DNA from 2 places in the Pseudoalteromonas sp. SA25 genome. Region 2 is predicted to be linked to the other one. Evidence: predicted binding sites of a transcription regulator. Region 2 holds the regulator's gene; the other holds the start of a gene.

Region 1 (6,077 bases), on a different contig from region 2:
GGGCTTTCACTGAATGCCTGCCCATACTCTTTTAAGTCTCGCCTAAGTTCCTTTTCATCACCCTCTAATTCTTTTATGATTTTATTAGTTTGACCTAATAATTCTTTAATGGATCGCGACATACACTTTTCAGAGCTTTTATCTGATACATCGATATTAATGTCTGTATAATCAAAAACAGTTGATGATAGCTCAAAGGTAAACTCTTCATACTCGAATTTACATAATAAACACGATATTTCTGCATTTGAAAAGCACTTCTCTATGGCTCTAGTTATTACTGAGGAAATGCGTTGAATGCGTTTTAGGTCGTTCGTTATCTTAGCCATTACTCTGTCAGCTCCTCTTCCAGAAGCATCGACTCCTCGTACTGATCTGAAGTTATATCACTCACTATGTTGAAATCTGTATCTACAAATTCAGTTAAAGCTTCTTCTATTTCTTTGATTGTTAATTTAAAAAACTCTCTGCGTTGGTTAACTTTGTTCACTCTTTTTGAAGCAAACTTGGTATGCAATCTATTTTCCAAAGAAGGCGCGTCATCCGATGGTATTAAGGCGTGGACATCAAAGTGGAACGGCACAGATGCACCACTCAACTCTCTAACTCGATCTAATGGCTCTAGCCTTCTGGTCATGCCTATTTTATATATATTCTCACCAAAGGATCCTTTGTTCGAAATTACATAGACATAGCCTGAGCGAGTTAACTGCGCCATGCTAAGCGCTCTATCTTTTTCATTTGTCGCACGCTCTAGTTTTACTTTAAGCTCTTCAATATGAGTGTTTAGCTTTTCAATTTCTTCTTGATTAGCGGTTTTGATCTTACTTAAAGCAGCATCGAGGCTTTTTTGGTATGTCACTTCTTCTTTTTCACGATCAGTGATAAATTTTTCTATCTCTTTTTTTACTTTAGCCTCTTCTCTCAAGGTTTCTCGCATATAACGCTGCTCATCAAGCTCCATTTCCTTTTTATATTTAAATTCAAAAAAGTGGCGTTGTTCTTCTAATCTTAAAGCTAGCAAATCTCTACTCAATTCAATGTAGCTGTCTTTACCACTTTTGTTTACTCGATCAAACCATTTTTCAATCTTTTTGGCACTGCTAGCAAAGTTGCGAGCAGTCGTGTTAGAGATTATATTATCTACCTCGGCATTGAATGCTGTTATCAAAAACTTTCCGTGCCTATTCTGCCTTGCTTTGCCGCTGGCAAGGTTATCATTCCACAAGATAAACTCTTTAAGTTTAAATCCTTTTCCTTTTAGTATTAAGGACTTTTGTTTTTCTTTAACTTTCTCTAGCTTGGACTTTATTTGATCACTCACAGGACCATTTACTAGATATTTGTATGGTGTAATCGTTTCTGCGATTTCTCGGTTTTCTGATTCGGTTTTAAGTTCTTGTTGCCTTTTTTCCAGTCTTGATACTTCTTTAGACGCTTTTAATTTTGATTCTTCCAATGCCCTAATTTCAATTTCAAGTCTGTTGAGTTTGGCTTGAGCTTCTTGTGATTGTTGCTCAGCCTTACTTTTGGCAGAGGCAATAAACTTTTCACATTCTTGAGCTGTTTTATTTATTAATTCATTAGCGCTATCTTCGGCCTTATTGATAATAATAGAGGCGTTTTCTTTAGCCTTAGTTATAAGTAATAGTGCTTTGAGTGATAACTGCACAGCTTTGCTTTTAGCAGTGGTAATAAGCTTTTCATTTTCTCTATCTGCAATTAGTTTAGTGTTATCACACTCTTGATTTGTTTTATCTATTAACTCTTTAGCACTACCCTGAGCCTCGTCGATCATAGTCGAAACACTCTCTTTAGCGGCTGTTAGAACTAGTGTTGCTTCCCGCGAGGCTGATGTAAGAATTTTATCCCTTTCTTTTGAAGTTTCGACTATTGTTTCTTCAAACTCTAATTTAGCCGAATCTATTTTTGAACGAGTTGTGGCTAACTTTTCATCCAAATCTTTTAATTTCAGACCACGGAGGTGTTCCGTAGTTGCAATTTCATTTTGAATGGCTTGTAGTTCAGACCTTGAGTGCTGAAGTTCCTTTTCAAGTGAGCTAACCCGCTTTTGTTCTTTTATTAACCTTGACTCTCTAACAAAACCTAGCATTCCCTTTCACCCGCGAATTTCATTCAAATACTAAACCACTCAAATCTAATTGAGCGCGATTACAAAATTAACTCCTTAAATGATTCACTTTTTCAGAGTTTCATTTGCATATTCTATAAACTTATTAAGTTATTGCCAATACAATTAAAAATTACTATAGCTCGTTTTTATTCAAGTACAAAAATGCGAAATTTTCTCTTTTTCTTGAATATGGGGGAAGGTCATTAAAACTGGATGTAAGTACGATGAGGCTAAATATTTAAAGGCACTTAAAGAGGGTGAGGTAGGATTACCAATTATCGGCTAATGCATTCGATACGATGATAGTCTTCTTGTTCGTTTAATAAAGTTGAAGCTATGCCATTAAAATCACGAGACACAATATCATCCATCTTATAGCCCAAACTTCATAGCTTATTATTGATTATATTTCATAATCTACTAATTCTTTAAGGCAAGTAGTTTAGCCAACAACATAGTAATTTTGCTTGTTGGCTATAATTTTAAACGTAAAAGTGAAATTTAGTTAAACTTTAAATTTTCACGAGGTCCTTAACCTTTTTGAATCTTACCTTGAGCCATAGGATCAGTTGAATTGCTAAGAAGTAAGCGGACTTGGTTCGCTTTGGTGCGAGCCTGCTCGAGAGTTGTTTGAGGGTAATTCCCCAAGACTATGTCTTTATGCTTATCATCAAAAATATAACGGAAACAAAATAGTTTTAAGCCTGTATTTTTTACTAATAAATATAAGTTTTTATCGTCATATTTTTTAATTTGTTTCTGCCCCGAATTGCATTTTAAGTTTTTAATTTCTTGATTATTTAATTTCATTTTCTAAACACCTTTTTTATTGGATTAGGTGTATCTTAATGAAAGATGGATCTATTTATATCTCGAAGTATGTGAGAAACCTCACATAAACGTATAAAAGTTTCTGTGACACCTTATGAATTTATGACTTAATAAATGTTTAGCTGGCATGGCAGCATAATTTTTAGTAGCTAAAGCTCTGTTCAATAGAGTTAAATCCTATCAGGAAGAGTGGTAAGAGCGATAAGTTGATAGTCAACTTAGTATGTTAGTATTTACTGGTTGATAAAGTAATTACTAATATAGAGCTTACTGAAAGCATGCAAATTAAAGGTACACAATACATTGATGAATGTAACCCAATTCAATCACAATCTATGATTGGAATATCAGACCAGCGTGTTGTGTAGTGGGGTGATAAAAAAGCCCGTTTCATAGTCCATGACTGTGTCAGCTTTTCACTTCCTAAAGACAAAGTGCCGACCCCATAGCGTTTATTTATAGCATCCAAGCATGCCATTACTTCTGGATTATTTTTACTCACAGCGAACATATCTGCTTGTTGAAATAACTCACTTTCTAATTCTATTGCGCCAATACCGCAGCGATAAAAGCGGGTGTTAGGTTTAAAAATATCATTAATAACATCTGAAACAGCATTGGCTATGACATTGGTATCAGATGTAGGTATAGGAAAATCATAGAGCAAAGACTTTTTATAATACATGTTTTCGTGTGGCGAGCTTGCAGCGAATATAACGAGTCGTTTTGCTAATGACTGCTGTTTCCTTAGCTTACGACCAACAATCGCTGCGTGTGTTACGAGGGCTGATTTTAATGCATTTAAATCACTCACTCTTTCCCCGAAACTTCTTGTAGAGTAGATTTCTTTTTTATCCTGTTTTACTTCATCCCAGCTCAAACAAGCGATGCCATTGAGTTCACTTACAATCCTCTCAACAACAACGCTAAAAATACGTCGCATTGCTTTTGGGTTTTGATTCGCTAAATCCCATGCACTTTTAATTCCCATCACCTTGAGTTTACTACCGAGTCGAGAACCAATACCCCAGACATCGGTAACATCCATACGTATAAGTACTTCTTGGCGTGATATATCATCATTAATAACAGCAACCCCGTTATAGCCTGACAGTTTTTTTGCTGCATGATTGGCTGCTTTAGCTAACGTTGGAGTAGTGCCAAAGCCTACCCCAACGGGCAGTCCTGTCTCACGCCATACAGCCCGGCGTATAGTGTGTCCGTAGTCAGTCCAGTCGTTAATAATTTTAGAAAAACCAGTAAAACGTAAAAATGACTCATCAATACTATAAACATAATGGTCATCACAAAAACGATTGATGACTGTCATCATTCTTTCACTCAAATCAGCGTAGAGTTCATAATTCGATGAGCGCACAACGACATTATGCTGCTCTAAATAGGGTTTTATTTTAAAGTAAGGCTCGAACTTAGGGATGTTAAGCTTTCTCGCAATAGGACATATAGCGCAGATACAGCCATCATTATTTGTTAATACAACAACGGGCTTGTGCCGTAAAGAAGGGTCAAACACCTTTTCTGCACTTGCGTAAAAGGCCACCGCATCTACGAGGGCAAACATCGATTTAACTCAACTTTATTTTTGTGTAGACGGATACTCGTAGTAACGACACCTTCGAGTTTAAAGTCATCATCTTTAGAAATATAAACAGATTTATAATCGTTAGATGCAGAGATTAGTAAACGCTTTGATTTATCTATGATTTTACAAACAAATGTACCGTTATAGTTTGCAACAATGATATCGCCTGTACTTACATCTTCAGCTCTATCAATAACTAACAAATCACCATCGAATATCCCTACGTCTTGCATAGAATGGCCTGAAGCTAGACCAATAAAAGTGGCGTTAGGATGTTTTATTATCAGCTCATCGATTGAAATATCTAGCTCAATATATTCTGCGGCAGGAGATTCAAAGCCGGTAATACCTGCTTCTATGAAAATTGGAATAATGTACATACGCACCTCTATACTGTTTATATGTACAGTATAGTTTGAGAGCTAAAACATACCAATACTTTTTTAATTTTAAGTTAGGGGGGCAAATTAAATTTGAAGATGAACCTTTATGTTAGGTAATAAATTCCTATCATTTTGTATACCACCCCACGATTATCAAGGGTCCAAGTCTGTATTCATAAAGAAGCCAGTTTATTTAAATTTATCTCTTGCCACTCTATATATTGAACTCCTCTACAGTTACAGGCATATTCATAGGAATAACTAATTATCAGGTAACACTATGAAATTATTAATAACCTTACTACTAACAATACTAGGCAGTTCAGAAGTCTTAGCTGAAAATCAAGAAATCGAATCATTTAGTAAAGCGAAAAAGATTTTAGAAAAGCAAGTTTATAACAATCACCGAAGTACGCTTTACTGTGGTGCTGAATTTGATTCTCAGAAAAAAGTAACAGCACCAAAAGGCTTTACCACGACTAAGTATCTTAAGCGTGCCAAAAAAGTTGAGTGGGAGCATATTGTGCCTGCGGAGAATTTTGGCCGTACTTTCAGTGAATGGAGAGATGGACATAGCCAATGTGTTAGTAGTAAAGGGAAGTCATTTAAAGGTCGAAGATGTGCGGAGAAAGTTAATACTGAGTATCGCCTTATGCAGGCTGACATGTTTAACCTTTATCCTGCTATAGGTGCTGTTAATGCGTTAAGAAGTAATTATAATTTCACTGTACTGCCTTCAGCACAAAGTGATTTCGGTAGTTGTGCGATGAAGATAGATAACAGAAAAGCAGAACCGCCTGAATCAGCTAGAGGAGAGATTGCACGTACTTACCTTTATATGGAGAGCGCTTATAAACGTTATAATATGAGCTCATCACAGCGACAGCTAATGAATGCGTGGGATAAAATGTACCCTGTAGATGACTGGGAATGTACTAGAGCAAAAAAAATATCTAGCTTACAGAAAAGCGAGAACAATGTAGTTAAAAGTCGGTGTGAAGCAAGTGGGCTTCTATGAGTGCTTTCATAGCTAAGTATTTACAATCTGCAAAGTGATGTTTGGGCAATTGAAAGGTTGTAACTCGTAATGGGGCAAAGGCAGTATAAGAACACTGCCTGTGTTAAA
Region 2 (6,077 bases):
TATTCATTCTTGGCAATGCCATATCTGGCGCGCCAATCATGAGTGGTATCATCCAGTTAGCAAGGCCTGTAAAGGCCGGCATAACCGCACCAAACACCATAATTAAACCATGCACTGTGGTCATTTGATTAAAAAAGTGAGGATCGACCAACTGTAAACCTGGTTGAAATAATTCAGCTCTGATCACCATGGCCATTCCACCACCAATTAAGAACATGGTCAGCGAAAAAATTAAATATAAACTACCTATATCTTTATGATTAGTTGTGTAAAGCCAGCGTTTAAAACCCTTAGCTGGGTGATGAGCATGATGAGCTTCATTGGCGTTAGGTTGTTCTACTATGCTACTCATTAGTTCGCCTCCACTTTGGCATCAAGTGCTGCCTGTATTTGACTCGGTTGAATAACATCACCCGTATCATTACCCCACGCATTACGCTTATAAGTAATAACCGCAGCTAATTGCTTTATAGATAACTGCTTGGCAAAAGCTTGCATTGCCGTACCAGGTCGTCCATGGATAACTACATCAATGTGATCTTTTATATCGCCAAGCACTATAGGGCTGCCTTTAAGTGCAGGAAATACACCCGGTAATCCCATGCCAGTAGGTTGATGACATGCAGCACAATTAGCCATATATACTTGTTCTCCTAAAGTCATTAACTCTTCTTTTGGGAGGGTTTTATCAAGTAATGCGGCATCTGCTAATGCTGCTTTTTGTTTAGCCTGCTTTGCATCTGCAAGCCATGTTTTAAAATCAGCCTCAGATTTAGCGACCACCACAACGGGCATAAAGCCATGATCTTTACCACACAACTCAGCACATTGGCCTCGGTAAGTACCTTCTTCGTTTATGTTCGTCCATGTTTCGTTTATAAAGCCGGGATTCGCATCTTTTTTAACTGCAAAATCAGGTACCCACCAAGAGTGAATAACATCATCAGAAGTCATTAAAAATCGTACTTTTTGATTTATTGGCAGTACGAGAGGTTTATCAACCTCAAGTAAGTAGTTAGGATTTTTATCTGCAAGATTCGCTATTTCATCTTGCGGGGTAGATAAAATAGAGTAAAACTCTACATCTTCACCCATATATTCATAATGCCATTTCCATTGCGAGCCTGTAATTTTAATAGTGAGATCAGCTTTGCTGGCATCTTCCATTGCAATTAGGGTTTTAGTGGCTGGTACTGCCATAGCAATTAAAATAACAAACGGGATTGCAGTCCAAAGTATTTCTACTTTAGTGCTTTCGTGAAATTGGGCAGGTACAGCCCCTTTAGATTTGCGGTGATGAATAAGTGCCCAAAACATAATTGCGAACACTATCACCCCAATCACACAACATATTATAAATATGGTCATGTGCAGCTGATATACATTATTGCTTATATCGGTTACGCCTTTGCGCATATTGTATTGGCTGTTAGCCAAAACTGGGTGCGAAAAAACACATAATATAAGCCACAAGGTAGAGGTCAGTTTACCCATGTGACGGCTCCTTTGATGCTATTGCGAATGCAAAGCGAAGAGGCATACGGCTTAAACGCCAATTCGTTATTTTTATTTTTTTAGTCAATCTCATTTAATATTGATTGGTTTTGCTGCGCCAACAACGTGTTTGTGTATATTGTGTGTTCTCAAAACTAAAAAGCTGTGAGTTATTATTAGCTCAGCACATTAATAATTAGCTAAAAAATGAACAACAAGCAAGTTTTAGTATAAAAAACAATCAGGTGATATTGAGTAATTAATAAAAAATCAGTAACCAACTAGGTAATAGGAAGTTCAAAAGATGAGCAAAACAAAGGGGTTTAACGCATTCGGAGGGGGAAAATATAAGTGCAAAAAAGTTTACAGCTTAAATTGTCAGTGAGCTATTTATGCCCTATTTTTAGTGCGAATTTAAAACAGAAAATGCGTACTAATTAGTACGCATTTATAAAACTGCTTGTTTAAAAGCTATTTTTAAAGTCACATCCAATCAGCGTTTCTTATAACGCCAACGGCTAAGCCTTCAATATTAAAAGACTCATTCTCAAGATCTACTTCAATAGATTCAAAATCGTCGTTTTCAGCATGAAGTAATACTTTACGACCCGCTTTCTCAAGACGTTTTACAGTTACGTCTTCGTCTAGGCGGGCAACAACAACTTGCCCGTTTTCAGCGGTTTGAGTACGATGTACAGCAAGTAAATCACCATCCATAATACCAATATCTTTCATGCTCATACCGTTAACGCGTAGTAAAAAATCTGCAGCCGGTTTAAACATTAATGGATCGATTTTGCAGTGACTTTCAACGTGCTCTTGCGCCAAAATAGGTGAACCAGCAGCAACACGCCCTATAAGCGGTAAACCTAATTGTTCTGGCTCTTCTTCTTCAATTAACTGAATACCACGGCTTGCACCTGGTTTCATTTTAATTGCGCCTTTTTTAGCAAGTGCTTTTAAATGTTCTTCAGCAGCATTGGCACTTTTAAAACCTAATGTTTGCGCTATTTCAGCACGTGTAGGAGGCATACCAGTGTCTTTAATAAAAACTTTAATTAGTTCGAGTATTTGAGCTTGGCGGTTCGTTAATGGTCGCATACAACTGGTTTTCCATACAGTACATTTAACTGTGAGTATATACAGTTAAATAAAAATCGCAAATTTAAATTAAGCCTTAAAATAGCCAAAGTAATTTCACTTGTGTACATTTTAGGGATATAACTAAAGCTAGGTTTATAAATGATTAAAAAAGCAAAGGAGTCATTATGAGTATTTGGTACCAGCCCATCACTTTAGAGCTGTGCAAGCAGTTAGAACAAGGCATTGATGGCCAAGGAACATTAATGAAAACCATGGGAATAGAAGTCACTGAAATTGGTGATGATTACTTAGTAGCCACTATGCCGGCAATTCCTGAGCATCATAACCCAATGGGAATGGTTCACGGCGGTGCTAACGTTGTACTTGCCGAAACAGTTGCCAGCTATGCAGCTAACTTTGTTGTCGATTTTACAAAATTTTACTGCGTGGGGCAGGAAATTAGCGCAAGTCATTTAAAAGCATCTCGCAACGGCACTTTAACAGCAACGGCAAGAGCGTTTCATATTGGCAAACGTAGTTCAGTGTGGGAAATAAAAATTACAAATAGCCGCAATGAGCTGTGCTGCGTATCAAAAATGACCGCAGCAGTCGTAGAGCGAAGGTAGTTACTTTTCGATTGGGTAAATTGTAATTTCCATACCCGCACCAATCGCAGATATACGTAGTAATGTATCTGCATCTAAGGCTTGATTAAAGCACTTAGGGGAAGTGCCTGATTCAAAACCAATATCAAACGTTCTACGTGAACAGCTTAACCATTGCTTTAGCGCGTTACGCGAACACGATTCAATAAGCTCACATATATGGTTTATTGCTTTGTCAGGCGTGTTTACTACACCTGTTGCTTCAATACGCGCTAATTGACGGTATTCGTCTTTGTCATAATGTAAAATCGTCGCGACTTTTTTCAAGTCTGCCACTAGCAAACTAATATCTTGCTTTGATTCAAGCTCAAGATCTACATTTAAAAATTGAATTTCCGACATCGTTTCGTATTTATCCTCTAATAATTTCATTGCAAACTTTAACGCAGTTTTACCGTTATACCAAATCAACTATGCTCTATTAACCACTTTATATGGATATTTCGCAGCTTTTAAGTATTTTTTAGCGTTTAAAGCTAGCTGGATATCAAACACTCAGCTCAATTAAACAAATAAGTCATGTTAGCAATTTAAGTGTAATCTTTTTTATTTTTAAATGATTACAGTAAGCTATAGTTTAAACTGCGACAAAATGTCGCAGTAACTAATCCCATTAATGTAATAAACTAGCCTCTAAAAATAATAAGACTAAAACATGAATAAAAAAATATTTAAGTATGCTCGCAAGTTACATAAATGGCTCGGTTATTTGCTCACATTACAAATTTTAGCTTGGCTATTAGGCGGTTTAGTCATGAGCGCTATTCCTCTTGATAAAGTTCATGGGGAGCATCTTGCAACACGTACTCTTAATAACCCATTTACGCAGGCTGATTATGTTGCCTCCCTTAACGATATTGCATCTCAGGTGGTTAATCCAACACAAATAATTTTTGAGAACTTTTTAACCACACCTATAATTACAGTAATAAATAAAGATGAACAGCAAAGCTTTAACGGTATAACAGGCCGGCCTTTTGAGCCGCCAACTAAAATACAAATTACCGCAAATGCTAAAGCACACTTACTTATTGATGCTCAAGTGACAAGCGCTGTACTGCTAAAGCAAGGTATGCGAGAAGTTGGATATAAAACCAATGTTTGGCAGGTACAATTTGACGACACATTTAACACAACACTGTATTTGTCAGAAAATAACGGCAGAGTTGTCACCGTTCGCAGCACACTATGGCGAATTTTCGACTTTTTTTGGATGTTACATATTATGGATTACGATGAGCGAGAGGATTTTAATAATCCGCTGCTTATTAGTTTTGCAGCAACCAGCGTACTTTTTTGCCTAAGTGGAATATTACTACTTATGCAAAACATACGACTAAAACGATTTATCCGAATTAAAAGTAAGAATAAATCAAAGTAGTCATATTGGTTTTTAAGAACTAGCGCACTTTCACCAAAGAGTAAATAAGCCCTAGGAAGTACCCAAGGGCAGATTTTATTCCAAGTGTTTAAATCGACTCAAATGTCGCTTTAACATTTCGTTTTCGAAAATCAACTCATCACGCTCATCCAGCAATTGTAAAACTAAAGCTATTGCCGACCAATCTAACGAAAAGTCATGTTGAATACGGGCCGCTTTTTTAACTAAGGTCACTGCAGATACCGTAAATTGCCACTGCGTAACATGCTTCCCCTCAATTGGAACCGCAATATTGTGCTCAACTAGCTCATATAAAATTGCTTCGCTAATATCACTACTCAAACATAGCTCTTTGCTAGTAAGTAAATCATCTTTTTGTGTCACGATAATTTGCATTATGGCTTGCTCCAGTTATTACGGGGATCAAAGTGAGCTTTTTCGGCTAATTCTTCCCAAAGTTTTTTACTGGTATCATCAACAGATGTTGGATTAACAATTTTAAGCACAGCAAATAAATCACCTTTGGCTTTTTTACTCATTAATCCCTTACCTTTAATACGCAAGCGTTGACCAGACTGACTATTAGATGGAATAGTTAATTGGATTTTGCCTGCCAACGTAGGTAAATTTATTTTTGTACCAAGAGCCGCTTCCCATGGTGCAAGAGGGACGACTATATTTAGGTTATGACCTTCAACATCAAATAATGGGTGGGGCACTAAACTAATTTGTAAGTACAAGTCGCCATTTTGCCCGTTCGCTGACCCTAATCCGCCTTGCCCTTTTAGTCGAATTCGTTCGCCATTTACTGAGCCTGCGGGAATTTTCACTTTAAGTGATTTTTTAATTTCAGAGACACGACCACTACTATCTCGCTGCGGTAACATAAACTCAACAGGCTTAACGGTATCAACTAAAGTCTCTTCAAGAAAAATCGGGAACTCTATTTCCACATCTTGTCCTTTTTGCGCGCGAGCGGCGTTACTTCTGCTCTGCCCGGAACGATTGAATCCACCGGCGCCGCCAAACATTGAATTAACAAAATCAGAAAACTCTTGATCGGTTTGAGGATCGCTTTGCTGATAATTACTTTGCGATGAGGCATTGTTACCACCATAATTACCTTGCTGTTGACGAGCACGATTTTGTTGATGACGACGTAACTCGTCGTATTTAGTGCGTTCTTCTTTGTTATGAATGACTTCGTAAGCTTCTGCTATTTCTTTAAACTTATCTTCTGCTTGAGGCTCTTTGCTTACATCTGGGTGATATTTTCTGGCTAACTTTTTATAAGCTACTTTAACCGCTTTATCGTCTGCATCAGGCGATATTCCAAGCACTGCATAATAATCAACAAATTTCATTTGCAATCCAAATCCCCATATTGAGTAAGCTTTAAGCATACTCCTTAACGTATAATCTTGTGTGGTTAAAATACGATAAATAGTAAGAAA

Evidence for each region. Region 2 encodes LexA, which represses DNA repair genes until DNA is damaged. Its sites were predicted from a motif close to TACTGTATNNNNATACAGTA; they were not measured.
Region 1: the regulator LexA is predicted to act here: its motif matches at 4,960-4,979, upstream of umuD (translesion error-prone DNA polymerase V autoproteolytic subunit).

The regions. Positions count from the first base shown of each region.
Region 1 is NZ_WTKV01000012.1:74,604-80,680, forward strand. Features, by position in the region: gene GQR45_RS11425 (hypothetical protein) at 1-329, opposite strand, end outside; gene GQR45_RS11430 (DUF4041 domain-containing protein) at 329-2,113, opposite strand; gene GQR45_RS11435 (Arm DNA-binding domain-containing protein) at 2,666-2,944, opposite strand; gene GQR45_RS11440 (Y-family DNA polymerase) at 3,288-4,547, opposite strand; gene umuD (translesion error-prone DNA polymerase V autoproteolytic subunit) at 4,532-4,948, opposite strand; gene GQR45_RS11450 (endonuclease) at 5,232-5,969, shown strand.
Region 2 is NZ_WTKV01000024.1:12,927-19,003, reverse strand. Features, by position in the region: gene ctaD (cytochrome c oxidase subunit I) at 1-352, opposite strand, end outside; gene coxB (cytochrome c oxidase subunit II) at 352-1,494, opposite strand; gene lexA (transcriptional repressor LexA) at 1,978-2,595, opposite strand; gene GQR45_RS17210 (PaaI family thioesterase) at 2,763-3,203, shown strand; gene GQR45_RS17205 (hypothetical protein) at 3,204-3,584, opposite strand; gene GQR45_RS17200 (membrane protein) at 3,898-4,623, shown strand; gene GQR45_RS17195 (chaperone modulator CbpM) at 4,699-5,019, opposite strand; gene GQR45_RS17190 (DnaJ C-terminal domain-containing protein) at 5,019-5,987, opposite strand.